Regions from separate parts of the Rickettsiella endosymbiont of Rhagonycha lignosa genome, predicted to be linked through region 2. Evidence: riboswitches for the same ligand, from Rfam matches in the RefSeq annotation. Region 2 holds a riboswitch; each other region holds the start of a gene.
What was found. Region 2 has a riboswitch for thiamine pyrophosphate ahead of AAHI99_RS05170 (ABC transporter substrate-binding protein). Riboswitches for the same ligand answer to the same signal wherever they lie in the genome.
Positions count from the first base shown of each region.

Region 1: linked by a shared signal. The riboswitch ahead of AAHI99_RS06150 (ABC transporter ATP-binding protein) and the one ahead of AAHI99_RS05170 (ABC transporter substrate-binding protein) in region 2 are both predicted to bind thiamine pyrophosphate.
Region 3: linked by a shared signal. The riboswitch ahead of thiM (hydroxyethylthiazole kinase) and the one ahead of AAHI99_RS05170 (ABC transporter substrate-binding protein) in region 2 are both predicted to bind thiamine pyrophosphate.

Region 1 is NZ_OZ035011.1:1,383,438-1,393,354, forward strand. Features, by position in the region: gene AAHI99_RS06125 (pilus assembly protein PilP) at 1-560, opposite strand, end outside; gene AAHI99_RS06130 (hypothetical protein) at 769-1,299, opposite strand; gene pilM (type IV pilus biogenesis protein PilM) at 1,362-2,306, opposite strand; gene AAHI99_RS06140 (penicillin-binding protein 1A) at 2,567-5,029, shown strand; gene AAHI99_RS06145 (TlpA disulfide reductase family protein) at 5,031-5,465, opposite strand; TPP riboswitch at 5,685-5,778, shown strand; gene AAHI99_RS06150 (ABC transporter ATP-binding protein) at 5,768-6,499, shown strand; gene AAHI99_RS06155 (ABC transporter permease) at 6,499-7,368, shown strand; gene AAHI99_RS06160 (ABC transporter substrate-binding protein) at 7,408-8,346, shown strand; gene AAHI99_RS06165 (aspartyl protease family protein) at 8,377-9,570, shown strand; gene uvrD (DNA helicase II) at 9,709-9,917, shown strand, end outside.
Region 2 is NZ_OZ035011.1:1,159,681-1,169,597, forward strand. Features, by position in the region: gene AAHI99_RS05130 (OPT family oligopeptide transporter) at 1-773, opposite strand, end outside; gene serS (serine--tRNA ligase) at 785-2,059, opposite strand; gene folD (bifunctional methylenetetrahydrofolate dehydrogenase/methenyltetrahydrofolate cyclohydrolase FolD) at 2,108-2,959, shown strand; gene AAHI99_RS05145 (HesA/MoeB/ThiF family protein) at 3,019-4,113, opposite strand; gene thiE (thiamine phosphate synthase) at 4,113-5,339, opposite strand; gene AAHI99_RS05155 (thiazole synthase) at 5,336-6,124, opposite strand; gene thiS (sulfur carrier protein ThiS) at 6,127-6,330, opposite strand; gene AAHI99_RS05165 (FAD-dependent oxidoreductase) at 6,311-7,381, opposite strand; gene AAHI99_RS05170 (ABC transporter substrate-binding protein) at 7,384-8,331, opposite strand; TPP riboswitch at 8,401-8,494, opposite strand; gene AAHI99_RS05175 (hypothetical protein) at 8,538-8,885, opposite strand; gene AAHI99_RS05180 (GNAT family N-acetyltransferase) at 9,115-9,744, opposite strand; gene AAHI99_RS05185 (leucyl aminopeptidase family protein) at 9,773-9,917, opposite strand, start outside.
Region 3 is NZ_OZ035011.1:683,716-693,632, reverse strand. Features, by position in the region: gene sdhD (succinate dehydrogenase, hydrophobic membrane anchor protein) at 1-40, opposite strand, end outside; gene sdhC (succinate dehydrogenase, cytochrome b556 subunit) at 34-405, opposite strand; gene AAHI99_RS03150 (hypothetical protein) at 698-1,282, shown strand; gene AAHI99_RS07585 (transposase) at 1,422-1,745, shown strand; gene AAHI99_RS03145 (hypothetical protein) at 1,720-3,546, opposite strand; gene rluB (23S rRNA pseudouridine(2605) synthase RluB) at 3,571-4,308, opposite strand; gene AAHI99_RS03135 (gamma carbonic anhydrase family protein) at 4,540-5,076, opposite strand; gene scpB (SMC-Scp complex subunit ScpB) at 5,083-5,679, opposite strand; TPP riboswitch at 5,837-5,942, shown strand; gene thiM (hydroxyethylthiazole kinase) at 5,934-6,788, shown strand; gene thiD (bifunctional hydroxymethylpyrimidine kinase/phosphomethylpyrimidine kinase) at 6,796-7,632, shown strand; gene AAHI99_RS03115 (TenA family protein) at 7,625-8,275, shown strand; gene AAHI99_RS03110 (hypothetical protein) at 8,464-9,917, shown strand, end outside.

The sequences.
Region 1 (9,917 bases), 220 kb from region 2:
TTTTTAATAATAATTTTTGGAGCATAAATACCTATAACCAAACCTTGCTCTAAACCTAAATAATCACCTAATTTAACTCTACAAATTTGTTTATTTGGCAACCTAACAAAGCCCCAATTTTGCCACTTACCAGCAGATAAAAAGCCTAACATGACTATTTTATCTAAAGAAAATTTTGTTAAATTACCATTTTCAACTAAGGATTTAGCAACTAATCTGTTGATTTTCGACAAATCTAGTATTAATTTTTTATAATTACAAGTATAAAATTTTAATGAAATTATAATATTTTGGTTGATATTTTTTGTAAGCGAGTTAAAAAAAATCCATCTGAAACCTTTAATTAATACAATTTTATTCAACGCGACTGTTTCATTTATAAACTTAAAAATATTCTTATTATTACCAGATAAATTGATTTCTATTTGTAATAAATTTGGAAAATTTATTTTATTACTCGAATCACCTGCCCAAAAATTTTTCTGCTGAAAACATAAATCAAATTTATTTAATTTTTTAATTTTTTCCTGATATTTAGAATATTTTGAAGTTATTAGCATTTGACTATTTAATTGTTTTTTTAAAAATTGAAATTTTAAATAGATTTTTTCTTTCTTTTCAAGGGTTGATCGTAATGTAAAAAAATAACCTAATATGCAAATAAAAAAAACAGTCGATAAGATAACAAGAGATTTTAAGTTTATAGACCATAAATCAATTCTTTTTAAAATAAACCTTCTCCTTATCTACTTTAAAACCAATAAAATCTTAATTTTCGTTAAAGATCATTTGAACAACAAAATCCAATTGCAAATTCTGAAATTGATTAAGAATTAGCGATTGTAATTTTGAATCAAATTGCAATTGTAATAATTTTTTAAATTTTATATATTCATTTTTCGATTTGGCATGCATTATTAAACTTAAATAAGGCGGATGAAATGCGACTAAATGGATAAAAATATCGGGTGTTATTAAATATTTAAGATGACTGATAAAATTTAAAATCTTTTTTACTTGCTGATGATTACTCTTAATATTTTTTATAATGTTTGTTAGCTCTTTTTCTTTATATTGTAATTTTTTTATTTCTTGTATCATAGGTGATATATTTTTTATCTGTAAAAAAATACGCTGATAGGCTAATTGATTATGTTTTATTTGCTGAATAATGAGAATTTTTGTAACAAATATCAAGATCAGGCAGGAGCATGAAATATAAAACCAAACAAGAATAAATCGCCTTATTTTTAATTTATTTTTATGTTCTCGCCATGGTAATAAATTGATTTGCTTCACAATATTTCCCTATTTTAAAACTAACAGATTAATTAACAGTCGTTTGAATTTCCTATTTAATTTTAAAAATTTAAATTGATTCTTAAAGCTAATCCATAACTTAAAAGTAAACTTGAAAAATTTTGTGCTAATTTATCTCTATCTAGGATAGAACTACATTTAATGAAATTTGGAAATTTTAATAATTGCACCTGTAATTCTAAAAATCCATCTAAGGTATTTAACAAATAATTTAATAAAGCTATATTTATGCCAATAAGAAAAAGCGTTTTTAAAATAAGATATGGATACGCTAAAGCGTATCTTTTTATACATTGTTTAATTTGTAATAAAATACATTCATATTCAAAGATATTGGCAAAATTTTCACAGTAAACCATTGTTTGAGTACCGTTAAAAAACAATAATGTTAACTGACTTGCTCCTAGATCTAAGAGAATGACATTTTCATTTATCTTGTCAGGATAAAAAAAGCAATATGCCCTTTCTAAAGCAAATGAACCTACTTCTACAGCAATGGGAATTAAATTTGCTTGTTGAATGATATCTAACCGAAAATCTAAATGATCTTTACGACAAGCTACAAGTAAAACTTTATGTTCTTGATTTTCGGGCAAGGGATCAAAAATTTGATAATCAAAATAAAGTTTACACAAAGGATAGGGAATGGATTGTTCAACCAATAATTTAATTATTTTTTCAGTATGTTGACAATCAGCGCTGTCTATTTTCACCCATTTACTACATACCAGAATATCGGGAATATTTAATATACAATTTCTTATATGATCTTTGTCTAGCAATGTTTCCTTTAAGACAGCAGCAATCTGTGGAATGTCTTTTGTCTGTGCAACTCCGATTGGGGTAGGAATTGTTTGAATAGCATATTCTTTAAGCTCATTATTACGGTCTAAACAAACCCATTTAATCGTACGGCTACCTATATCCAAACCTATCGCAGTATCAGTATTATGGGTATTTTTAAATCTATCCTTGAAAAAATACATACTTTTTTATTTTTTAATGAAATTTTTAAAACTTATTATTCTTTTATTATGCATCTAAATATTAAATTGTCAATTATTTAATACATAATAAGAGAACTATTATTTTTGAAATGTCATACTGTTAAAAAATCAACGCTACTTTCTTTTAATCGAAATAAAGTGTACAAAGACCTCATTACACACTATTTTTATTAAAACCCTTGTTTAAGAGGGAAGTCACTTAAGTTATGATAGAACCCAGCTAATCAACTGTTTTCATTATGAAACGATCGAATCATTTTTTCCGTAATTTTTTTTTCATGCTATTAAGCCTTTTTATCACGCTTTTAGTAGCTGGAAGTCTCCTTTATATTTATCTTGATAAACAATTACCCGATGTTGAGGAATTAAAATCCGTACAACTTCCTATTCCGATGCGGATTTACACCAGTGATGGACAACCTATCGCTGAATTTGGAGAATTACACCGAAATCTTGTTAGATTGAATGAAGTCCCTAATTTGATGGTTAAAGCTTTTTTAGCCACCGAAGATCAGCGCTTTTTAGAACATCATGGTGTTGATTTTTATGGTTTATTACGTGCTGCGGGTGAAGTATTGCTCACAGGAAGTAAAGTGCAAGGAGGAAGTACCATTACGATGCAAGTTGCGCGTAATTTTTATTTATCTCGGGAAAAAACTTTTTTAAGAAAATTTACTGAAATTTTGCTCTCACTAAAAATCGAACGAGAATTTACTAAAGAACAAATTTTAGAACTTTACCTTAATAAAATCTTTCTTGGAAATCGCGCTTATGGTATTGCCGCCGCTGCGCAAGTTTATTTTAATAAAACACTTAATCAACTCACATTACCGGAAATGGCAACTATTGCTGGCTTACCAAAAGCCCCTTCTGCTATTAACCCGTTAGTTAACCCAATTGCGGCTAAACAACGTCGTGATCATGTCTTAATGCGTATGTATGAATTAGGTTATATCTCTAAAGCGGTTTATGAATCCGCTATAGCAACACCCATGTTAACACATGCGCAAACTAATTCCGGTGGAATGATTAAAGCACCTTATGTCGCTGAAATGGTACGTGACATGATGTATAAAAGTTTTGGTGAAGATATTTATTTGAAAGGTTACAATGTTTATACCACAATCAATTCGGCCCAACAAATTGCTGCTGATAAAGCCTTAGGAGTTACTTTATTAGCTTACGATAAACGACACGAATATAGGAAACCAGAAAAAAATATTGCTCCATTAGATGCAAATAAAGTAACTCATACTTTGAATGCATTACATCGCGTTGCTTCTATCAATGGTTTAGACGCAGCTATTGTTATTTCTGTGACTGATCAAGCTATTACCGCTCTTTTAGTCGATAATCAAATGATTTTCATTCCCTGGCAAGGTGTAGCCTGGACCGTGCCCCACCTTGACGCAACTAATTTAAATCCGCCACCTGAAGTCTTGAAAAATAAAGTTCATATCGGCGATGTTATTCGTGTAGAGTTAACTGCAAATAATACTTGGGAATTATCGCAAATTCCTAAAGTACAAGGTGCTTTAGTCGCATTAAATCCACAAACAGGCGCCATTAGCGCATTAGTCGGTGGCTTTGATTATAATGTAAGTAAATTTAATCGTGCCGTTCAAGCAGAACGACAACCCGGATCAGGGTTCAAACCTTTCATTTATGCAGCTGCTCTAGCTAAGGGATATACCCTAGCCAATGTGTTTAATGACGCTCCATTGGTTTTTGATATACCTGGTCGTGATGAACCTTGGCGCCCACAAAATGATAATCATATTTTCAGCGGCCCAAGGCGTTTACGTATTGCTCTAGCTAAATCCATCAATCTTATATCCGTTCGCTTATTACAAGCTATCGATGTTCCCTATGTATTAACGTATGTAAAAAGATTTGGTTTTAACTCAAAAAAATTACCGCGTAATCTTACTTTAGCACTCGGCACCGGTGAAGTCACTCCTCTTGAATTAGCTCGAGCATACGCTGTGTTTGCTAATGGCGGCTTTCGAATAACCCCTTATTTAATTGATCATATTACCAATGAACAAGGTCAAATCATCTATAAGGCAGAACCTAAAATCGCTTGTGAAGCTTGTTTGCGCGGAGAAATTGAGCCCCCATTAACAGATGAAAAAGATAGTCCTTATGCACCACAAGTCATTCCTGCTGACATCGCTTTCCTCATGACATCTGCTTTAAAAGATGTCATTCGTTATGGCACAGGTTCACAGGCAAGGGTGTTGAATCGGAATGATCTGGCTGGAAAAACTGGCACAACAAGTGATTATGTCGATACTTGGTTTACAGGATTTAACAGTAATTTGGTATCAACTGTTTGGATAGGATTCGATCAACCGAGTTCTGTTCAAGAATATGGTGCAAAAGCCGCTTTACCTATGTGGATTGATTTCATGCGTGTCGCATTAAAAGGCCAGGCTGAAAAAACCATGCCACAACCTACTGATATAGTAACGGCAAGTATCGATCCCACCACAGGTAATTTATTACCTGATGGAACACCAGGCTCTATCCTAGAATATTTTCGTAAAGATGATTTATCACGAATATCGACACAAGAAGATACGACCCCATTCAATGCAATTGATAGTCCTGGGGAAGTACCTATAGATAACAATAATACTGATACTCAAATGCCAGCAGAAAAGCAAGATAACACAACAAACAATGAACCGGTTTTTTAGGTTATAAGCCAACAGCTCTTTCTAAACTACGTTTTGTTTGCGGTCCTTCTAATACATGTTTCAATCGACCATTAGGCCCAATAATAAATGTAGTTGGCAAACCAGATATACCTCGTATACCAAAATCAGCTTTCGGATCATTCACTAATGTAGGAAATATAACGCCACTTTGTTGTATATGTTGCTGTAAATTTCCTGGATCATCATAATTAAATCCGAACATCGCAACCTGGTCAGCATGCGCTCGATAAAATGCATTTAATTCAGGTATTTCGCCCATACAATATTCACACCATGTTGCCCAATAACTAATAACCACCCATCTACCTTTATAATTAGAAAAATTAAGATCTCTTACTATGCTGGCTCCCCATACAACGCTAGACACACTTAACAAAATGCTGGTTAATAGCACTAATTTAAAAATTTTACGCATATTATTCCTCGCAGTAGAAATGAGGTCGATCAATTTTGTGACAAACACTTAATAATTTTATTGGTTTTAAATCAGTGTGATCAATTCCATTAAACTTCAATTTTTAAAATAACTCAAGGAGGACTCTTAGTTCAAAAATAACACTGTCAAATTAAGTCACTAAATCTAAAGTTTCTAAGTCTTGACCCTTTTATTTTGCTTATGAGATTGTTACCATGCGTTTTCGCTTAGGGGTGCCTAATAATTGGGCTGAGAAATACCCTTCTAACCTGATCGGGATCATGCCCGCGTAGGAAAAGTGTATGTTAAAATCGCCCGCTGTATTGGTAAGTAACGCAAGTTTGCACTACCAAGATAAAATTCTATTCGACCAGTTAAATTTCCATTTAGCAGCTGGACAAACAACTTGTCTATTAGGTATGAGCGGCATTGGCAAAAGTCGTTTTTTACAACTTATCGCCGGATTAAACTCAATCTCAGCACCTGTCACCACCACCTGCGATCAGAAAGGCTTGGCTGGTCGCTTAGCTTATATGCCGCAAACCCATGCTTTGTTACCTTGGCTAACTATTTTAGATAATGTTGTCTTAGGCTACCGCCTAAGACGAGACAACAAGCCGTATATTCAAGCTCGGGAATTATTGCATCAGCTAGGCTTAAATGACGCCATAAATAAATACCCTGCACAATTGTCGGGTGGAATGCAACAACGTGCTATGTTAGCACGCGTACTGTTAGAAAAGCGGCCTATCGTATTGATGGATGAGCCTTTTTCTGCTTTAGATACCATTACTCGTTATCACCTACAAGAACTAACAGCAAACGCATTAAAAGATCACACTGTATTATTAGTGACACATGACCCCTTAGAAGCATTACGTTTGGGACATCATATTGCAATTATGTCAGGTGAACCTGCAAAAATAAATTTTATAAACTGCGATCTTGCTGACTTACCACCTCGCTCATTAAATAATCCCGAATTATTACAATGGCAAACCAAACTTTTAAGTATGCTTCAGGAACATAAATAATGGTTTCCTTTATTGTTTTGCGTAATCAATTCAGCAATAGAATTACGCAGCTTCAAAAATTCGTGATATCTCTATACCCTTTAAAACTTAATGCTTGCAAACAGTTATTTTTAAAAATTTATCCTTTATTTTTTCATAAAATGTGCATCCCAGTTTGGTTTATTCTAATTTGGGAATGTTTGATTCGTATTTTACATCTACCTAATTACATATTACCCACTCCGTTTGAAGTTTTACATAGCCTAATTAACCATGTAAGGTTAATTACTTCACAAACATTACCGACGCTAGCTGAAATTTTCTTTGGCTTATTTTTTGGAATTGTATTAGGTGTAGCCATTGCGCTCAGTATGTGCTTATTTCGTACACTGCATGCCTTCTTACTTCCTTTATTATTGGCCAGCCAAGCTTTACCAGTATTTGCAATTGCTCCCTTATTGGTGCTTTGGTTTGGTTATGGAATAACGGCTAAGATTATTACCACCACTTTCATGTTATTTTTTCCTATCACCAATAATTTTCTTGATGGTTTAAAACAAACCCCAGAAAATTATTTAAACAACGCTGTGATTATGAATAGTAATCGTTGGCAAGTTCTCTATCAAATCCGTATTCCAGCGGCGTTACCGAACCTTGCCTCCGGCATTCGACTTGCAACGGCTATGGCTCCTTTAGGAGCCATTATTGGAGAGTGGGTTGGATCGAATCAAGGTTTAGGTTTTTTATTGTTAAATGCTAACGCTCAGATGCAAATTGATTTAATGTTTGCTGTATTAGTGGTTATATTTTTTCTAGGAATTTTTCTGTATTTCCTTGTTGATACTTTACTTAATCTGGCCTTACCCTGGACTTTGTTAAAATCGACTTAAATAATAGGCCTATAATTTTAAAAAATAAAATATTTATTTATGCAAATACAAAAAAAAATCATTCTTCTAATAAGTATTTTGTTATTTAACAATAATATTGCGGCTAAGCCTTTAACATTGGTTCTAGATTGGTTGGTTAATCCCAATCATGCAGCCATTTTTATCGCAGAAGAACAAGGATTCTTTGCCCGCGAAGGATTACAAGTTAATATTATTGCGCCTAGCAATCCAGATGATGGCCCTAAACTGGTGGCAGCAGGCCATGCTGATTTGGCCGTTAGTTATCAACCGCAATTAATGGTACAAGCTGCAAAAGGTTTACCTTTAATACGCATAGCCACTCTAATAAACCAACCTTTAAATTGTTTGATTGTAAAAAAAGATGGGGCTATTCATCAGCTTGCCGATTTAAAAGGCAAACGTATCGCTTATACATCGCATGTTGAAGGAACGCTAATGTTAAATGCCTTATTAGAAAAAGCACATTTACGAATGAGTGACGTACAAACAATTAATGTACAATACGATTTGACGCAAGCACTTTTAAGCAATCGCGTCGATGCTGTTATTAATGTAATGCGCAACGTAGAACCTTTACAAATGCAGTTTGCTCATCAAGCGGTAAAAATCTTTCCCGTCGAGCTAGCTAGAATTCCAACTTATGATGAATTAATTATCATCGCCAATAAAAAAAAATTATCTGATCCACGTATTATTAAATTTTTGACAGCACTTAATGAAGCAACACTCTACTTACTGAGTAACCCAGAAAAAAGCTGGCTAATATTTGCAAAAAACCACCCTGCCCTAAACAATCAGTTAAATCATCAGATCTGGCAAGCTACGCTACCCTATATTGCACCTCATCCAATTAATTTCAACAAAAATGCTTACAAAAAATTTATGTTATTTTTACAACAAAAAAAAATAATAAATAACACCTTAGCAAGTGAAGATTATGTGTTAAAATTAATCTAATTTTCATTAGAAATTAATAAAAAAGTATAAATGCAAATTTCTTATATTTACCGCTGTTTAATAAGCACAATTGTAATCCTACTTACAGCTTGTCAGCCCTCAAAAAAACTAGAACACAATACTAATCTGATACTTGTAACTCCATTATCTGCCAATGGAATTGTCTTACCTGTTATTATTAAAAATAAACGTTATTCTTTTTTATTAGATACGGGAGCTAGTTATTCAGCAATAGATAATAAGCTCGCATCGCTATTAACATTAGCTACACCAAAAGAAGATATTCCTCTTTATTTTCATCAATTTCTTACTGCTGGCTTAATTACTACAAATGATAAATTAAATAATTTTAAATTGTGGCGTCCTTTACCAATAGAAATAGGAACTTACACTATATTGGGCCACGATCCTTGGATTGGATTAGATTTAACATTATTTAGTCAAGCTATTGGTCAAAAAATAGATGGTATTTTAGGTGTAGAGGTTTTTCGTCAATTAAACTGGGCTATTAATAATAAAACCAAAACTGTAGCTATATGGAAGCAGGCGCCAACCAAAATTAATTATCAAAATTGTGTTCCCTACGAAGATGCTTACGCCCAATCTCCTTTATTAATATTAAATAATAAAAATAAATCTGATCAATGGAATTCTGCATCTATAAACGTAGATACTGGTGCGGATGATACCATAATCTCTAAAGAGCTTTTGAGCTTTTGGGAAAACTCAAAAATGTGCAAACTAACTTTGGATCAAAAAAATATTGTTGGAGCTTCAGCAAGTGGATTAAACACCAATGAAACTTACTTAATTGACTGTTTATTTTTTGATCAGATGCCCGTAGGAAACTTCAAGATCCATGTAACTAAAAATAATATAAACAAATTAGGGTTTGATTTTTTTTCACGCTTTGATAATTATATTTTTATCCCTAGTAAAATGCAATTTTGTTACAACGCTACTAAATTTACTCAAAATGATAAAAAATTCTTACGTTATTTTTCATTAGCTTATTATAATGATCAGCTGGAATTTCGTTATAACAATCCAGCTAATATTGCTCCCTACCAATTATTAAATGGGGATATTTTACTTCAAATTAATAATATTAATGTTAATAATTTAGACATTAAAAAAATTAGAGAATTATTAAATGCTACACCATCTAATAATTTAAGCTTATTAATCCTTCGAGATAAAAATAAAATAAAATTACAAATTTAACAAATATCTGAAATAAATATAATAAAAACGATTAAGCTTTAGATATTATCTAGAATTCCAAAGAATCTTATCTTCCTATTTTTCATCTGAAAAAATAAATCATGCAGAAAGTTAGAAATTTCGTTACAATCCCCGTCTATGTCTAATCCTAATCATCCCTTATTAGAATCATTAAATGAGGCACAACAACAAGTCGTTGCTGCCCCGCTAACACATTTGTTGGTATTAGCTGGAGCCGGTAGCGGCAAAACACGCGTGTTAGTCCATCGTATTGCCTGGCTAATCAATGTGGAAAATATATCTCCACATAATATTCTTGCCGTCACTTTTACTAACAAAGCCGCTGG
Region 2 (9,917 bases):
TAATGAATGTCGATGGCGTAAACTGTTAAACTTTTTGCAACAATCAACGTTTTACCTACCGGTGCAAAATAGCTTAATAAAGGTAAACTAATACACCAAGCAATAACTGCCCCTAACAACAAACTAAGACCCACATTCCAACCAATTAAATAACCTACACCAATTAATGCCGGTGCAAACCCTAAACCAAAACCGATGATGTTAGATTTCCCGAATACCATCCATTTTTCAGTGGATACGGCAATAACTTTTAAACCTGTCTGCGCGAACTCCAAACCTGCACCCAAACCAGTACCCATTAACATTTTATTAATATGAAATGTTTGTTTTTGACTTAACTTTAAAACTTCAGATATCGCACGCGCTTCTGGAAAATAGAGTTGCGGCGTGTTGATTAAAATTTTACGGAGTGGAATCGAAAACAAAATACCTAATAAACCTCCTAATAAAGCAATCGCACAATTTGCAAAATAAGGAAAATAATGCCAATAACCGATGATGACTAAAGCTGGAATAGTAAATACAATGCCTCCAGCAACCGCTTCACCGGCAGATGCCGCAGTCTGAATCAGATTCGCTTCAAAAATAGTTCCGTTACGAAATAAACGCAGTATGGCCATCGCCAATATAGCAGCAGGTATGGATGCTGAAGGTAAAATTCCAACTTTTAAGGCGAGATAAGTACTCGATGCTGCCAATAATATCGATAAAAAAATTCCTAAGACAATGACTCTTAAGGTAATACCGGAAGACTGTTTACTATCGTCTTGCATAGACATTCAATTTAAATGAAATCTTCTTGAATATAATTTTTTAATGCTTCTGGTATGCGTATTTTTCCTTGTTTAGTTTGATAATTTTCCATTAATGCCACTAAGGTCCGTCCCACAGCCAAACCAGAACCATTAATCGTATGTATCAATTCAATTTTAGCGTTTTCTGGATTACGCCAACGTGCGGCTAAACGACGCGCCTGAAAAGATTCAAAATTACTGCACGACGAAATTTCACGATAAGTATTTTGGCTAGGCAACCACACTTCTAAATCGTAGGTTTTTGCTGAACTAAAACCCAAATCACCCGTACACAAAGCAACGACACGGTAAGGTAATTCTAATTTTTGCAATATAGACTCTGCGTCCTGTGTTAACTCTTCTAAGGCTTGATAGGAATTTTTAGGGTCGACAAAACGGATTAGCTCAACTTTTTCAAATTGATGCTGACGGATCATACCGCGTGTATCTTTACCATAAGAACCAGCTTCGCTACGAAAACAAGGCGTATAAGCCACATACTTTTTAGGTAAATCCGATGCAGCGTAAATAGTATCTCGGGCAATATTAGTAACGGACACTTCTGCTGTCGGTATTAAATAAAAACCTTGCTCGCCTTTTAAGCTAAATAAATCTTCTGCAAAACCAGGTAATTGACCCGTACCCATCAAGCTTTCAGTATTGGCAATATAAGGCACATAAACTTCTTGATAAGCATGTTCTTTAGTATGCACATCTAACATAAATTGAATTAGCGCGCGTTGTAATCTTGCCAAACGACCATACAAAACCACAAAACGCGATCCCGCAATTTTTGTTGCACTTGCAAAATCCATTAAGCCATTTGCTTCGCCTAATGCGACATGATCTTTTACAGCAAAAGCAAAGTTAGGTACTTTTCCCCAATGACGTAATGTCTTATTTTGCGATTCATCTTGTCCTATCGGAACGCTTGCATGAGGCAAGTTTGGAATAGTCAAATAAATAGCCGACAACTCAGCGAGTATATCTTTGAGTTGACTCTCACAAGTTTCGCGTTGTTTTTTTAAACCTGCGACTTCTTCTAATAAGCCAGTAATTGAATCCCCTTTTGATTTGGCAAGGCCTACGGCTTTTGCGCTGCGATTACTAGTATTCTGCAAAGTTTCAGTTTCAGATTGCAGTTCTTTACGTCGGGTTTCTAAACGCGATATTAAGCGGGTATCCAATTGGTAACCACGATTTGCTAATTGCTTGGAGATTTCTTCAATTTGAATATCGTTACGTAAATACTTGGGATCTAACATATAATGGCCTAGATTGCTCTTTTTTAAAACGGTAAACTACAAGTAATTATGACGGTAAATATCATCGATGGCAAAGCGATTGCTCAACAAATACGTTTAGAACTTAAACGTCGACTGGAAGAACGGCGCAAAAAAGACCTAATTACTCCTGGCTTGGCTGTGATTTTAGTCGGTGAAGATGTCGCTTCGCAAATCTATGTACGTAATAAACGCGATGCTTGTCGAGATGTTGGCATAAACTCCTTTGCCTTTGATTTACCCAAGTCTATTACTGAGAATAAATTATTCACATTGATTCGAAAATTGAATGTCGACCCCAAGGTACACGGTATATTGATCCAACTACCCCTTCCGCCATCGATTAATACTGCACATATTATAGAAAGTATCGATCCAAAAAAAGATGTTGATGGTTTTCATCCCATCAATTTGGGCCTATTAGCTCAAGGTCGGCCTTTTTTACGCCCTTGCACACCTTATGGCGTGATGCGTTTATTAGCCTATGAAAAAATTTCTTTAAAGGGATTGAATGCCGTCATTGTTGGAACCTCAAACATCGTTGGCAAGCCTATGGCTTTAGAACTTTTAAATGCGGGTTGTACCATCACTTTGTGTCATAGTGCCACGCGTGATTTACAACATCACATCCAACAAGCTGATATCTTAGTGAGTGCCATAGGTAAAGCTGACGTTATTCAAAGCACTTGGATCAAACCCAATGCAGTAGTGATTGATATCGGCATTACGCGCGCGCCCAGTGGAAAACTGCACGGTGATATCGAATTTTCCACGGCTAAAGAAATTGCTGCTTATATTACACCCGTTCCCGGCGGCGTCGGTCCCATGACCGTCGCCATGTTATTAGAAAATACTTTATTTGCTGCAGAAAATGCTAGCTAATTTCTCAAATTGGTTATGGGATAAAGTTTAATCTTCAAATAAGAAACGAGTTTTGATCATTAAAAAAATTCGGCGGCTCCTTTTTTTAGATATTTTACCGAAGTAAATCCTGCTGCTAACAATATTTTTATCGCTGCCAGACTTCTCTGACCCGAAAGACAATATAAAATGATAGTATGACTACGCGTTAATTCATTTAAGCGACGGGGTAATTCTTCTAAGGGTATTAATTGACCACCGATATTTTTTTCCTTATGTTCTGCTACAGAACGAACATCAACCAAGCAAGTATCATTTTTTTGTAATAAATGAATCAATTCTTGGATAGAGAGGGCATAATTGTTTAATGATAATTTTTCAGCGCAGACAATTGCAGGAGTCGGCTCATTCACAAACTCGCCATAAACACATAATTGGCAATCAGGATTCTTGCGCAAATGAATCTCTTTAAAGGACATTGCGAATAGATCGACCCTCAGTAAACGTTTTACTAAGCCAACCCCCCTGTTTACTATCCATTTAATTATTTCTACCGCTTGCAGAATCCCCAGCAAGCCGGGTAACACACCTATTACTCCATCCGTTGCACAATTACCGTTAGTATCCGAAGGGGCAGATGGAAATAAGCAACGCAAACAAGGATTTTCTTGGTTGGCATGAAATACTGAACAATAACCTTGAAATTGTCCTGCACTCGCATACACATAAGGTTTGTTAAACTTAAAACACGTATCATGAATTAAATAACGCGTAGCAAAATTATCTGAACCATCAGCAATTATATCGTATTGACTAATGAGCTTATCAGCATTGTCGTGAGTGAGTTTTTCTGTATAGCAATTCACTTCAATACATGGATTAAGCGCTAAAAGTTGCTCTTTAGCAGAAATTGCTTTTGCTTGACCCAAATCTTGAAAGCGATAAAGTATTTGTCTGTGTAAATTAGTTAAATCCACCCTATCATGGTCAGCTATTCCTAGTTGTCCCACACCCGCTGCTGCCAAATAAAGTAGTAACGGTGAGCCCAATCCACCGAGACCTATACATAATACTCGAGCCCCTTTAAGTTTTTTTTGTCCCTCCAGCCCAATTTCAGGTAATTTAATTTGTTGGGCATAACGCATTATTTCATCTGCTGAAAGAAAAGTAGACATTATCTTGGTTGGTTTATTTGTCGTAAAAATTCTTCAATTGCCATACTAGGATCACGCGCTTGTGTAATCGCTGAAATAACTGAAATCCCTTCCACTTTGGACTTTACAATATCCGGTAAACGTTCAAGATTAATCCCACCAATCGCAACCAATGGATAAGAAAGTGTTCTTCGCCAACATTTTAATTGCTCAATGCCTTGCGGTGAAAATACCATTTCTTTACTGTTGGTAAAATATATCGGTCCACAAGCAATGTAGGATGGATTATTGGCATGCGCGCGTGCCATTTCATAATAACAATGGGTACTCACGCCGAGATATAATCCAGAACGATAAATCGCGTTGATATCCGCGTCATGTAAATCTTCTTGACCCAAATGCACACCTGCTGCCTGCAAACGAATAGCCAGTTGCCAATAATCATTAACAAATAACCTGGCTTGATATTGCTTTGTGAGAAGTACACTCCGCTTAATTTCTTGTTCTAAAAATAATTCGTTCGCTTCTTTAATACGTAATTGAATACATTTTACACCTTGCCTTAATAATCTTTCTACCCAGTGACTGCTATCAACAATAGGATATAAACCTGTGATACACGGCTTAAAAATAGGGGGTAATTTCAATAAAGGTTTTGCACAAACAAAAGGAAGATCGATTTGTTCTTCTGGCCATCCATTATGAAAAAACTTTAGCGTTTGATTTTCTGTATAAGCATTACGTAATCCACGTTGTACATACATTTTTGCAATAACCATCGCATCCTTCAGCGAGTAGTTACGCACTAAACAGGAGGCAATAGCCGTAGCAAAAATAACTTTGGTCACAATAGTTTGTTTTGGTAATCGTGGCGTAGCCATCCAAAACGATTCTTCTTGATTACTCCAATAATCTTGAGAAAAGAAATCTTTTTTTAATTGACTTGCTTTGATTAATACACTTTTAGCGCCCCACTGTAACAAGCGCTGCCCAGCTTGTTGTATGTCTTGATAAGTATTCAGCGTTACATCTAATATTTTCTCCACTTCCAGCAAATTACAGATAAGGAGATCGCTAAAGGGAAGTAACTTTATAAAATCTGCGCGGTTAGATTCAGTGTATTTTGTTATTGTCTCGATTATCGTTGCGGATTGAACATTAAAATTTTTCAGTGTTTCTAAATCAATGCTTGCGCTGTTCCCTTCCGGGTCTGAATAATCAATGATTAATAGCTTTGCTGATTTCATACTTTATTTTCTTGCTGCCAAAATGGTGTATCAATTAATGACGTACTGGGATGAGCAACATTTCTTTCTGGCATTATTCCTGCCCTATACGCCTCATGCCCCGCTATAATGGCATGACGAAATGCTTGCGCCATAGCATTAGGCTGCTGTGCAAGCGCAACTGCGGTATTGAGTAACACGCCATCAAACCCTAATTCCATTACTTTCACTGCATCAGAAGGTTTTCCAATACCTGCATCAACAATCAATGTAGTATTTGGTAATCGGCAACGTAATGTTTCTAAGCCATAGGGATTTAACACGCCTCTGCCGGATCCAATCGGCGCCGCCCAAGGCATTAAAATTTTACATCCCACATCGACAAGTTTTTGACAGATCACTAAATCATCGGTGCAATAAGGAAAAACTTCAAAACCTTGTTCAATTAAAATTTTTGCCGCTTTAATTGATTCGATGGGATCCGCTTGTAAATTATATTCATCGCCGATAACTTCTAATTTTATCCAGGAAGTATTAAATAATTCTCGACTTATCTCAGCCGTTTTAATGGCCATATTAGCGTTTCTACATCCTGCGGTATTCGGTAAAAGAAAACAATTTAGTTTTTTTATAGCTTGCCAAAAATCTTCTCCACCCAAGTTACATGCTGTTTGACGTTGAATAGATAAGGTAATGATCTGTGCGCCCGAAGTCTGAATTGCCGCTGTCATCATCGCCAATGAAGGATAGTGTGCAGTACCTAATAGTAATCTACTTTCTAGAATTTTTCCCGCTAGATTCCACATACTTATCCTCCTTGCATAGGTATCAAAACATCCACACAATCATTGGCTTTTAAGAAAGTAGTGTTAAAATCCCTACGTGCCACTAAGGTATTATTGACGGTCACAGCCACATAATCTTTAAGTTGCTCATTATGCATTAAAAAATCATACAAACTTGATTCAGTTTCAATACTAAGGCTTTTGTTATTAAGAAAAACATTTATCATAAGTTTTCCAAAGTTCTGGATATTGAAGATCCTGTTGATTTATTCCACACAAAATTTCTTCCACTAATGCGGGTGCGATTAAATAACCATGACGATATAGTCCATTCACGGCTATTAACCCTTCTTCGTGATTTATGCAAGGTAAATGCGATGCTAAAGTCGGTCGACAATGCGTTCTCGTTTCAATAATTCGTGCTTCAGCAAAACCAGGATGTAAATAATAAGCCGCTGTCATTAATTCCAAACTCGTACGAACTGAGATGGGACTATAATCTTCAGCTTCAATTTCGCTAGCTCCGATAATATAAATATTTCTGGGCCTTGGAATAATATATAAACTATAACGCGGATGTAAAAAACGAATCGGACGCTGTAATTGCACATTAGGTGCATATAAGTGGATTAATTCGCCTCGCACCGCACGTAAATCGTTAAAAATTGTGCGCGCACCCATCCCTCGACAATCGAAAACATAATCAAATTCATAGGTTTTTTTCTGAGTAATTATTCTTCTAGATACCAATGATGTAAGGTGTGTGTTGCAACGAAATGAAATACCTTGCGCCTGCAAATATTTTTTTAGACTATGCATAACAGACTGACAATCTATTTGTGCTTCATCAGGAAAATAATAGGCTGTTTCAAACTTATCGAGTTCAGGTTCAAGTTGCATCAAGCTTTCTTTGGATAAATGCTGAAAATAATCCTTTGCTGGCAATTTACTACTGATCCGCCGAGAAAAATGCTGCCATTCTGCTTTATCATGAGGATGATGAACCGCAATACAGCCAGCTTGCTGAAAATAAATAGGTTCTGCTAATTGTTTGAGAATAGTAGTCCAATAGGATGTAAGCGATTCTTGACCTAAGCGAGAAATCACCGGATCGGCTTTATCACATTCAGAAAATGGCGTTAATAAACCCGCCGCAGTAGAACTACAATTATTATCTCCTTGTTGTTCATCAAATAAGCTGACTTGCCAGCCGACATTATGTAAGGCTAGTGCTAGCAACCGACCCATGATGCCCATTCCTACAATGCCCGCTTGCATCATCATTCGCTGGCCAAACAATCCGCAACGGCCGGTATTTCCGAGTAGGGAACTTTAGGTAAAAATTGATTGGTATAACAGTCCGTGATTGCAAAATGTTTATCGACAATATTTAAATGTTTAGTATAACGGCCAACTTTATCCCAATCTCGTTCAACGTTGAATAAATTACGCGAAAAAAACGGTAAGCTATGCATAAAAATCTTGTGATAAAGCGGCGTACGTAATTGTGGTTTTGCTTGACATAAACATTCATAGGCTTCTTCAGGTTGTTCGGTAGTTAATGTCGCGCCACGTTGCGTTGCTTTAAGAAAAGATTGAACTAATTCAGTTTTTTGTAAGGTTTGCTCCGGAACAATGAATTGTACCGAACAAAAACAGCAACAACCTAAACCAGCAAGTTGATCGATACGCAAAAACACGGTTTCACCGCGTAGATGTTCTAATTCGATTTTTTGGAAATTAACGAAACCAATACCAGCATCAATAATGTTACGACAGATCGCATCAGTGACATTCATTCCTATGCGAACGGTTTCATAGCTATTTGGATCAATACCCGCAAGTCCTGCTAGATTATCAATAATCTTCTTACCAAACTCGCCGATATAACCTACGCGTTTGCTAACGATGTCATGAAATTGCCGAATTCCACTTGATTTTAAGGCAATTAAGCCAGTGGGAGGCTCATCGAGTAGCGTACCAATCGAGGTGACTGGGTAACCTTTCGCTCTAGCGGCGACAGTATGGATCATCGCTTTTACACCAAAATCAACGCTACCCAAACCGACTAATTCGGTTACATCACTGGGATCGTTGGGTTCGAGTATTGCTAATTTAATATCTTCTTGTGCATAAAACCCTAATTGCTGCGCGACAATAATCGGCGCATGGTAAGGATTGGTATACCAGTTGAGTAACAAGCTGACGCGAGATTTTAATACTGACATTGCCATAACCTCTCTTAATAAATAAAAATGGAGATGGCAAAGAAAAACATCCCACCTAGAAATAGGGGATGAATTTTTTGAAGGCGATCCTTACGCTGATATGAATCAGTTCAAGTTCGACGGGTCATAATCTCAGCCGTTTCCGACACCCCGCGCCATCTAACAAGTCAATTCTATATTAAATTTAATGGCTTGTCTTGCAATTATTATCTCCTGAAGCTCTTTCGATTGGCGTCGCTATGTGCTTCTGAAGTTTCTAATCTGCTTATTAACTCCTTTTTCAAACATCCAACTTGTAATATCAATCTAGTTTCGCTTTCAGAACAAGTGCGCATTTCACTTTCACGGTTACGTAATTCTTGTTGATCCGAGGGAAGCTCGCGTTGCAAGTTGGCCAAATTTGCACTTTCAGTTGCCGTTAAATTGGATCGATAGGTAAGATCAGATATTTTATTTTCTTTTCTTGTTACTGCACGTTGTTGATTAGCACGACGTGTGGTCAGCATTTTTAAATCTCGACTACAATTCGAGAGCTCAGTTTGTTTGTTTTGCAATTTCCTGCTGAAGTTGATCAATGGTTGGCATATTTTTTATTTTTCCAAATATAAAAAAATTAGAAAACGCAGTATAAATAAAGGATTTTTTTTTGCAATAAAATTATTGATAATAATAATTTTAACAAAAAAAATAATAAAAATTATTCAATTTGCATTTCGCTAGCATTAAAATCAAAGTATAACTACCTCGTCTCTACATTATTAAAATTACGCAAAAGCATCTTTTTTAAATTAATCCAGGCTTGGTAGCACACACTGCACTTGGAAATTTTATTAAATCGATGGTATTTATAAAGAAAAAATGACGAAGTTGCCCCCATTTAGGCTTTTCGTCAATTTTTTTCATCCCTGCTGTCTGCAGTAATTTAATAGAGGGGGGATTATCTGGACGTGCAGTTGCATAAATACCCGTAAAACTTTCGCCTAAAATTTTATAATTTTCTTTTAATAGGGGTGCATATTCTTGCACAACCAACGGTATGGTTTCCTTCCCATACTTTTGTCCCCAGAATTTCTTATCTAAAGCATAAGCTAAGTGAGCAACACCAGGCCACTTGCTCTCATCTAATAAAACATGTCCAATAAATTCATCGGTATCGTTTTTTAAAATCGCTAATGAACTAAAGGGGTTATCATTATTCCATTTTGCAACCCATTGTTTATGTTGTTCGCCAATTTTATCTTCACTCCAAGGATTTCCATCCATTACTTTAAGCATATTTTCTGAGTCCATAAATAGCTTTTTATAATTACAAAGATGGTTGGGGATAGTAGACTCCATCACTAATCTTTCAGTTTTTATACTTACATTTAATCGATTAGTTTCTGAATTTTTTTCAAAAAAAATATCTGGCATATAACCTCCATGTCAGTAAAATTTCTAATTAAATTGGATATCGTTCTAATAAATAACTAAATACCGTTAATATTGCCATCGCTTCTCCGCCTTCGGGTCGGCCTGGTCTGTTATTAACATTGTAAGCATTAAAATCAAAATGTAACCACGTTGTCTCTGCACTAATAAAACTA
Region 3 (9,917 bases), 480 kb from region 2:
TACCGCTAAGACTGGTTACATTAGTTAATTTTTTTACCATAAATAAATTCCCATCAGACCGGTCAGACCTATCGCCAGCACAATAACCAAGCCAGCACTAAAGCGCGCGGACTTTAATTCTTCTGCAACGCCCGTATCCATCAACAAATGACGAACACCGGCTAATAAATGGTAAAAAAGCGCAAATAAAAAGCCCAAGATGAGCAATTTAGTGACTGGATGCGCAAAACAGGTGTGCACGGTAAAAAAAGCCTCTGGGCTATGTAAGCTCAGCGACAGGATAGCTAAAAAGATTGGGATCATTAAAAATAAGAAAAAACCAGAAATTCGATGCAAAATTGATACGATTGCCGTGATAGGAAAGCGAATCGTCAATAAATTAAGATTAATCGGTCGTTTACTCACAAATTGTAAGCCTTTTAATGAATCAGGGTAAAAAAGACTGGGCGATTATACGCTTAATTAACAGACAAATACAAATAAGTTGTACTTTTTTCTAGCATTATGAATGCAAATAATAAGTGCCCCTTTTGTACAAATAATAGACAATAAAATTATATAAAATAATATATTGGCAGTATGGTAAGAAAATTTTGCTAGAATGTTTGTTATGTCTCAAGCGCTATCTGCGTGGCTGTAACTAAGCACTTGGCTTGATCTGAGTCCTGCTACAATGCAATTTAATGTAGGAGAAATTATGTATAAGAACAATTCACCCCACAGTTTTTTCGAGAACCCCGAGGCGGATGAAGATTTAGACAAAATCTTTGATGGTATACTTCGTGAATATTTAAGAAAATTGAAAGGCTTGTTCCATCCTAACTTCCGTGAGGGGCAAAGCGAAACTCATAAAGCTATAAAGATTCTACTCCAAGTGGAACTACCGCTAGGAAACAACTTACGTAGTCTCGAAACTACAGCCCATGGATTATTTGCCAATATGAATAATTGCAGTGGATTATCTGCCCGAAAGCTTAGTAGAGAAGGGAGAAAAAAATTAATGGCTGATGTATCTGAACTTACTAAAGAATTATTACGTGTATTATCAGGTAATACCTTCTCTGTAGAAGCAGTAGAAACATTTGATTTTCTTCGTCCTAAAGAAATACAGAAGATTTGCGATAATATTAAATTATCAGGTGATGCCTTCTATGAAAAAGCAGTTGATTTTCTTCATTCTGAAAAAATGCAGGAGATTGTAAGAGAATATATCGGAGTAGAGGTAGATCCTAATTATATTGATGCAGCAATAGCCAGGGCGGCGGCTACTCAGATAGGATAACCTGTTCGACCCCAGCCAACTTATCTTTATTGACGAATCAGGTGTTCATGGTGGAATGAGTCGTTTGTATGGAAGAGCGGTAGGAAAAAGTCGTGCTAAAGGGTAATCTGCTTTTTACCCGGGTCAGCGAACTACCTTAATAGGCGCATTAAGTTGTCAAGGTTTTACAGCCAGCCTGTTTGGAGCCTGGTACACGGATGGCACTATTTTTTCAGCATTTATTCAAAAAAACTTAGTTCCTAAACTCACACCAGGAAACGTAGTGGTCATGGATAATCTTTCAGCTTATAAGTCGCTGGCGTTAAAGAAGCTATTGAAAAGACAGGAGCTCGCTTACTCTATCTCCTCCATACTCCCTAACCTATCACCCATCGAATTAGCTTGGTCTAAAATAAAAAATACTTTACGTACTATCGCGGCAGTAACTCGTAGTAAAGCTAACAAACAACTGTCGTTCCGTTAAGTGTGCAAGCTACCAAATCCAATGAAATATTTGCGCCTGAGGTTATAGCGGCATTTGGGCTAGGACTTGTTACGGATAAGCTACCTAGCTCCATGAGGGCTGAACCTCCCGTGTTTGTCATTATCCCTCTCACCATAGAATTACCCCCTGTACTCGTCACAGAAATATCACTATTAGCTATAGTAATTTGTGAATTGCTCAATGCATTAACGCCAAAGGCGTTACCTCGACCACTTACATTTAACTGACTATTTTCCATATTTCCCGTACTGTTCCCAGTTATACTTATTCCCGTTATTCCTCCATTTATAGTTCGCGTCACATCCATTTGACTTGATTGAATGCTAAATGAAGAATTAGCTTCTGCTCTAACGGCACGTCGACCCGCAAAAACAACGCTATTATTTAATGCTAATTGACTGCCAGATAATAAGATAGCCGTATTAAGAAATCGATTGGAAGCACTACCTATTTGACTGCCATTAACATTCACATTACTAGCGTTAGTGGCATTGACTGCATTGCCTGCTGCCGTATCGTTCGTAGGTAATAAAATAATATCATTCAAGGTATTGTTACTCGTTAAAATAAACGCACCATTAAAAATCGAGCGATTTGCACCCGCTGCGCTTTCGCTAAAATCTGCTGAACGAGAAGAAACACTTTGTCCTGGGTTTAAACTAATCGCTCCGGTACCTGCGCTATTCAATGCTGGGTAACTACCACCATTAAAAAACATTGTGGTATTTGCTAATAAAGTATTTAAGGTATTTACTCCAGTTTGACTGAAATCACTAGGGGCACAAGGATTTTCAAACGTACAGTTAGCTAAGGTTAAGCCAATACCGCCATCATTTGGACTTCCGCTTTGAGTGAAAAAAGCAATATTATCATTAATTAATTGTGTGCTGGTTCCTTGGCCTTCTGCAAAGAAAATAGTCCGGCTGGGAATACCTGAACCATGGCCCCAATGCGCCAAATAACGCTCAACAGGATCAGTTAATCTTTCTGACAGGGAAGGATCGGCGGTATGTTTTCTCACCCCACCAAAACTCACACCGATGCCTGCTATCACCTTGCTGTGTTGATAATTATCATAACTAAAGTTAGTAAAAATTTTAATATTTGGATCAAACCAATATTGAAACCCAGCAACACCACCGCGTAAATTATCTGTGCCGTGAATATCAAAAAAATAAGCGCCTAAATAGGCTTTTAAAGGCACTTCTCGAAAAAGTTGGTAAGCCAACATGGCATCCGCACCATTGCCAATTCTCTCAATTTCATTGGCAAGATCAAATAGGTTATTAATTACTTCACTATGCCCAGTAAAAAATGGTTCGCTTACTGAATTAAATTCGTATCGAAAATTCACTTCATTACTACGCCCAGCAACCGGGATATAAGCATTAAGATGCGTATCCCAACGCCTTCCTAATACTTCCACGCCAGGATTCGCTATCCAAAAATCACTATTATTGTTAACACGTGTACGGCCCGCAAACGCATACCAACCTAAAATAGCCGCGTCGTTATTAACCCAACGATAACCTAAGCCTAAATCTGCCTGCCATTGTTGATCACTACCATAAGCAGCTTGTGGATTCACATAGAAATTGTGGATTTCATTGCCATCGAGTGACCACATTAAATCCGCTGATCCTACTGTATAAACACCGGTATAGGCATTCGCAGAAAATCGTGGTGCTAAGGAATCCGCTAAGCCATTAGCCGTATAGATACAGATAAGTGTAATTAAATAGTATTTTAACCAACGATTTCTGTTGCAATCCTTTTGCATGATCTGTTCCTTTAAATACGCAACTCAATCTAAACCTACCAAGCGAGCTAATTTTTGACTCTCGTCGGTTTTTAATTCGCGGCTTTGCCCTCTGCTCAAATCTTCCGGCAAGCTCACATTACCAAAGCGCACGCGCAATAAACGACTAACACCAACCCCTTGCGATTCCCATAAACGTCTAACTTCTCGATTGCGCCCTTCTTTAAGTACTACATGATACCAATGATTGGCACCCGATCCGCCACGCTCTTCAATCCGCGTAAATGCCGCCATGCCATCCTCTAACTTCACCCCTTGTCTTAAACGCTGCAAAATTTTCTCATCCACTTTACCTAATACACGCACGGCATACTCGCGTTCAATTTCGTAAGAAGGATGTGATAGACGATGCGCTAATTCACCATCATTGGTGAAAATTAATAACCCTAAGGTGTTAATATCTAAACGGCCAATCATTATCCAACGTTGACCACGTAACGGTGGTAAATGTTCAAATACTGTCGGTCGTTGTTCGGGATCCGAACGTGCACAAATCTCGCCTTCAGGTTTATGATAAATCAATACACGTCGTTTAAAATCGGATGGGGATATGAGCGGAATTGGCCTACCATCTATAAAAATTTTTGCGGTTAAATCAATTCTGTCGCCGAGCTTGGCAGGCCGCTGATTAATACGCACTCGACCCGCGCGGATCCAACGTTCTATTTCGCGACGCGAGCCAATACCTAAATTAGCCAGTATTTTTTGTATTTTTTCATTCATAAGAAATAAAGCCAGTTAATCCTCTTATACTATGCTAAATTAAACATCATCGCTGCTATTTTTTCTCTTGCTATATTTTTTTTCCAATAGTGATTTAATGGTATACTTAAAATGATACTTTTCAGGATGAAAAGTTTGATACAGGATTAGTATGTTAGCAAGAATTTTTATTGCAGTATTATTAATACTCACTGCGGTAAGCACTTACACACAAACCCATCATACTAAAATTTATTCGCAAGTTTTGGGATCGAATCGTTTAAGTCCTTTTTGATAACGATGAATTTTTGCTGAATAATGTTGCGCATACCATTGCATATCCGCTATTTGTTGGGCAGTCAATGGTTTTATTTTACCAGGAGAGCCCATTACCAAAGAACCATCCGCAATATGTTGATTTGCTAATACCATAGCATTCGCTGCAATCAAACAGTGTTTACCAATCACGGCATTATTCAATATTTTTGCGCCAATGGCTATAACTGAATAATCACCCACCGCCTGCGCATGCACCATGGCATGATGAGCAATCGTTACAAATCGACCAATTTGCATCGGCATATCTGGATCGGTATGCAATACCGCAGCATCTTGGATATTACTATTTTCGCCAATTTCTATCACGGTATTATCGGCACGGACTACCGCTTGCGGTAAGATAATGACATGATTATGGATAATTACGGCGCCAATCACATCAGCGCTTTCAGCAATAAAAATATCTTTACCTAATAGCTTTGGATGTCTGCCTTCAAAAGAATAAAGCATTTAAATTTAATTTTGTAGAATATCAAGTGAAGTATCTTTCGCTTCGCTATCAGCAGACAAAGAAATCTCTAACGGTTCTGTCATTTGCGGCAAAGGAAAAGGCGGCAAATCGGCTAATTCTTTTAAACCAAAATGATCAAGAAATAATCTCGACGTTGCATAGAGATTAGGTCGTCCTAGAACTTCACGTTGCCCAACCACTTGTATCCATTCTTGTTCCAGCAAGGTTTTAACAATATTTGGATTTACTGACACACCACGTATCGCTTCAATGTCTCCGCGCGTCACGGGTTGTTTGTACGCAATAATACTGAGGGTTTCCAAGAAAGCACGTGAATAACGCGCTGATTTTTCCGGCCAGAGTCGTTTAACCCAGGCATTGAGTGCACTAGCGGTTTGAAAACAATAACCACTCGCCAATTGCTTTAACTGAATTCCGCGATCTTGATAATCTTCGCTTAATTCCAACAGAATTTTCTTCAGATCTGCTTTAGTCGGCCGTTCTTCCGGATTAAATAAATCGAATAAGCGCTCAATACTCACCGGTTCACCGGCAGCAAGAATAGCGGCTTCACAGATCGATTTCAGCGTTTGATTTTCCATGCCCAAACTATAGCAGCAAACGGCCCATCATGGCGAGTAAATGTTGTATGCGCGCGCCTGCAATCGGATGTCGTGTTAGTGTAGATTGTTATGCACTACTCACTGGCAATGACCAAGAAAAGTCACTTGATCCGACCCATTAATTCCTGTCTAATAGTAGCCACTCCAGGGGTGCTTTTTTTAAAGGCTGAGAGAATGTTCCCATTCAACCCTCATAACCTGATCGGGCTAAGACCTGCGTAGGAAGAAGTACATTGAAAACAAAAAATTGCTCAGTTAAAAGCGCCTCCCTCTCGAATATCAATGCATTTACCTTAGAATCGCTATACCATGACGTCGATTTAATCCGTCAAACCCATCCGTTAATCCACAATATCACTAATTTAGTCGTTATGCCGACTACCGCTAATTTTTTGCTCGCATTAGGGGCCGCGCCGATTATGGCGCATGCCCAAGAGGAAATAGTAGAAATTATTCAATTAGCCCAAGCCTTAGTCATCAATATCGGTACTCTTGATGAAACGTGGTTGACTGCCATAAAACAAGCTCAACACGCTGCTTTAAAACGTAATATCCCTATCGTCTTCGATCCGGTCGGTGCCGGTGCCAGCCGGTATCGCACGCAAGCCTCCTTAACTATTATAAAAAGAGGTATCGATGTCATCCGTGGTAATGCTTCAGAAATCATGGCTTTGTTAGATACTTCCATCATCACGAAAGGTGTCGATTCAACACAAATCAGTCGTCATGCCCTTGCATCTGCGCAAACCTTAGCTGAACAATACCGATGCATCGTAGTCGTCAGTGGCCAAATTGATTTTATCGTCAGTGCCACACAAACAATCACCTTAGATTATGGCACACCCTTACTTACTAAAGTGGTCGGTATGGGATGTTCATTAACCGCTATGATTGCCAGTTTTTTAGCAATTAATCCGGAAAGATTCAATGCTTGCGTGCATGCGATGGCTTGGATGGGATTAGTTAGCGAATATGCAGAAAAAAAATCCTCAGGTCCTGGCAGTTTTTATTCTCAACTACTCGATAGCCTATATTCAGTACAAAAGAATGATTTACAAGCCTTCCTTAAATCGACAATTGCTGAATGAACATCTTATGTCACTCTATAACGAAGTATTAACCAGTGTCGTCAGTATTGCAGGTACGGATCCCTCCGGTGGCGCCGGCATACAAGCAGATATCAAAGCAATTTCAGCCACAGGTAGTTATGCAGCCAGCATCATTACCGTCTTAGTTGCGCAAAACACATTATCTGTCACTGCCATACAAGAAATTCCATTAGTGTTTATTCAACAACAAATCGATGCTGTCTTTACTGATTTATCCATAGGCGCAGTTAAACTCGGTATGCTTTATCATGAAGAGATTATCCATTTAGTCGCTGCAAATTTAAAAAAATATCAACCTCCATTTGTAGTGCTTGACCCGGTCATGATTTCTCAAACCGGTCATACTTTATTAAAACCTCAAGCGATACAAGCTTTAGTGGATGTTTTATTCTCATTAGCGACATTGATTACACCCAATATTCCAGAAGCCGAAGCTATTTTAAAACTTAACATTAATGACCATCGCAGTATGCAAGACGCCGCCACCTTACTCGCAACACGCTATAAAACTTCGGTACTACTGAAAGGTGGTCATTTAAAAACCATGTCTTCGCCAGATATTTTTTATGATTACCCGCAAAAACAAATACACCGTTTTGATAGCTTGCGCATAGACACAAAAAATACACATGGCACCGGCTGTACATTATCTGCAGCAATCGCTTCTTATTTAGCACAAGGCGAGAGTTTATTTAGCGCCATTACTCAAGCAAAACATTATTTGACAGAATGCATTTTAGCGGCAAAAAATTTAAAACTAGGTCATGGCCAAGGTCCAGTCCATCATTTTTATTTTTTAAATAAGGCAAAACAACATGTTTAATGAACTTAAAACTTCCGTTACAGATGTCATGTCTAAAATTTATCTGCATCCTTTTAATCAAGAGCTGGCCCAGGGTACTTTAGCTATCGAAACATTTATCTTTTATTTACATCAAGATGCTTTATATCTTACAGATTTTTCAAAAGCACTTGCGCTTACTGCAGCACGATTACCCCATGATCGGCAAAGTGAATTATTTATTCAATTTGCCATAAATGCACTTAAAGCCGAACGTGATTTGCATAATACTATTCTAAAAAAATATACTTCTACTACCCCTATAACCCCTAAACAAAGCCCTTTTTGTTTTATGTATACCAATTATTTATTACGTATGGCAAGTACAGCGCCTGTAGAAGAAGCAGTAGCGAGTTTATTACCTTGCTTTTGGGTTTATCAACAAGTAGGACAACGCGCCTATAATAAAAAAATTCCCAATAACCCTTATCAAGTCTGGATCGATTTATATGCGAGTGATGAGTTTAATCATTCCGTGGAATTAGTCATAGCCACAGTCAATGAACTTGCAGAACATGCCAGCATCCACTGTAAACAAAATATGTTAAGCGCTTTTAGATTAGCTACCTTGTGTGAATGGCAATTTTGGCAAGGTGCTTACTCACAACAAACCTGGCCCACTTAAAATAAAATATTTTTTATAAAATTATTTAACCTTCCCTTTTTTTTAAAAAAAAATTAAAATTATTTAATTTAATCTTAATGCTCTTGTGAATGCGAAATTGAACTGATATTCTTATTTTTATTTACTATAAATTAATACATATAAAGCATTTTTAAATAATAAATATTAATAACAGAGAGGGATATTAAATGTTAGATGAATACCAAATGGACCCTGCCTTTAATAAAAATCTTGTTTTTGCGTATCAACCTCCTCCAGTAATAGACCCTTCAACCTTACCCACCTTAGCTGAAAATTGGTTGGAGGATTTGCAAAAAATTGCTTGTACAACGAATAATAAATTACCAAACAATTGTTTTGCTAAACATGTGGGCGAAGCATCCGAGTATCGCACCAAAATTCTATTACTAGAACAATTGCAACTTATTTATCATCGCTTACTAGGGAATTTGGACGCAGAACTAGGTGAACTCTCTGCGGACCATCGCCATGGTTTAATTTACAAATTAACCGAAGAGATTAAAGAATGCACTGAAGGTTTTCATAACCGTGTCAACATTATCGTTGATTCTTTTCATAAACCACGTAATTTAGCCGAATTACTTTATATTGTGCGCAACCGATTTGTCCAAGAAATCGCTACGCAATTAACCGACGAAGTTCATGCCTGGAATGGTGTAAGTGTTATTGCAGCCATTGATGGTATAGGCATAAAGCCTAATTTTCCTAATGATACCTACTCCGGTGGTTTGGCTAATGCTTCAATTCGACGCGCATTACAACAAACATTTGCGAAAAAATTTACTCCCTTCAACTTACCTTGTTTTTTAATCGCTGTCTTCATTGAATTTATTCCAGAATTAGAGATTGAAAAGCATGATGAAAACGGGATCTGTTTGGAAACTCAAGAAAAAATAATTCGATTGATTAAACGTTTTTTACCTAAATATATCAATGAAAAATCTGAGAGTGAAAATAATTGGAAAAATTATTTTAAACTATCTCGCAACGAAAAAAACCCTGTAGTTTTTAGTTTTGTTAATGTTAATTGGGAAAAAATGTATCAATCTTTTTACCTAGCTTTATCTGATCAAAATTATTTTAAAAACCCTCAAATAAATACGCTGCTTGATAGTGCCTATCAAAATTTATTTTTAGAAAATAAGCAGTTTAAGACCCCAACCAATGTTATTAATAAATTGTTCAAAGAAGAAAATTATTCTGATTTACTAACGCAACTCGTTGAGTTAAAGACAAGATTTCCCAATTATTATCAAAAAATTAGCAAAAATAAAGCTTATACTAATAATTGCTTACCCTTCATTGATTATTTAACTCGACAGTTAAAAATTAGTAAAGAATATTCTGAAGAAATCACGCAAGGTTTTCTTTTAGTCATCCGTTTAGATTTACGCCGTAAAAATTATATCATTGAAAAAATAGCCAACACATTTTTAGTAAAAAATCAAAATGGTTTTAACCTCCTGATGCTAGGCGCACTGAATAACCTGGAGTTAGTAAAGGATATCTTAGCTTTCCTTAAAACACATGAAACGATTGTTAGCTCTGAAATAGCTGAAAAAATGCTTTTAATGAACAATAGCGATCATTGCAATGCGCTAATGATAGCCGCGAACAAACA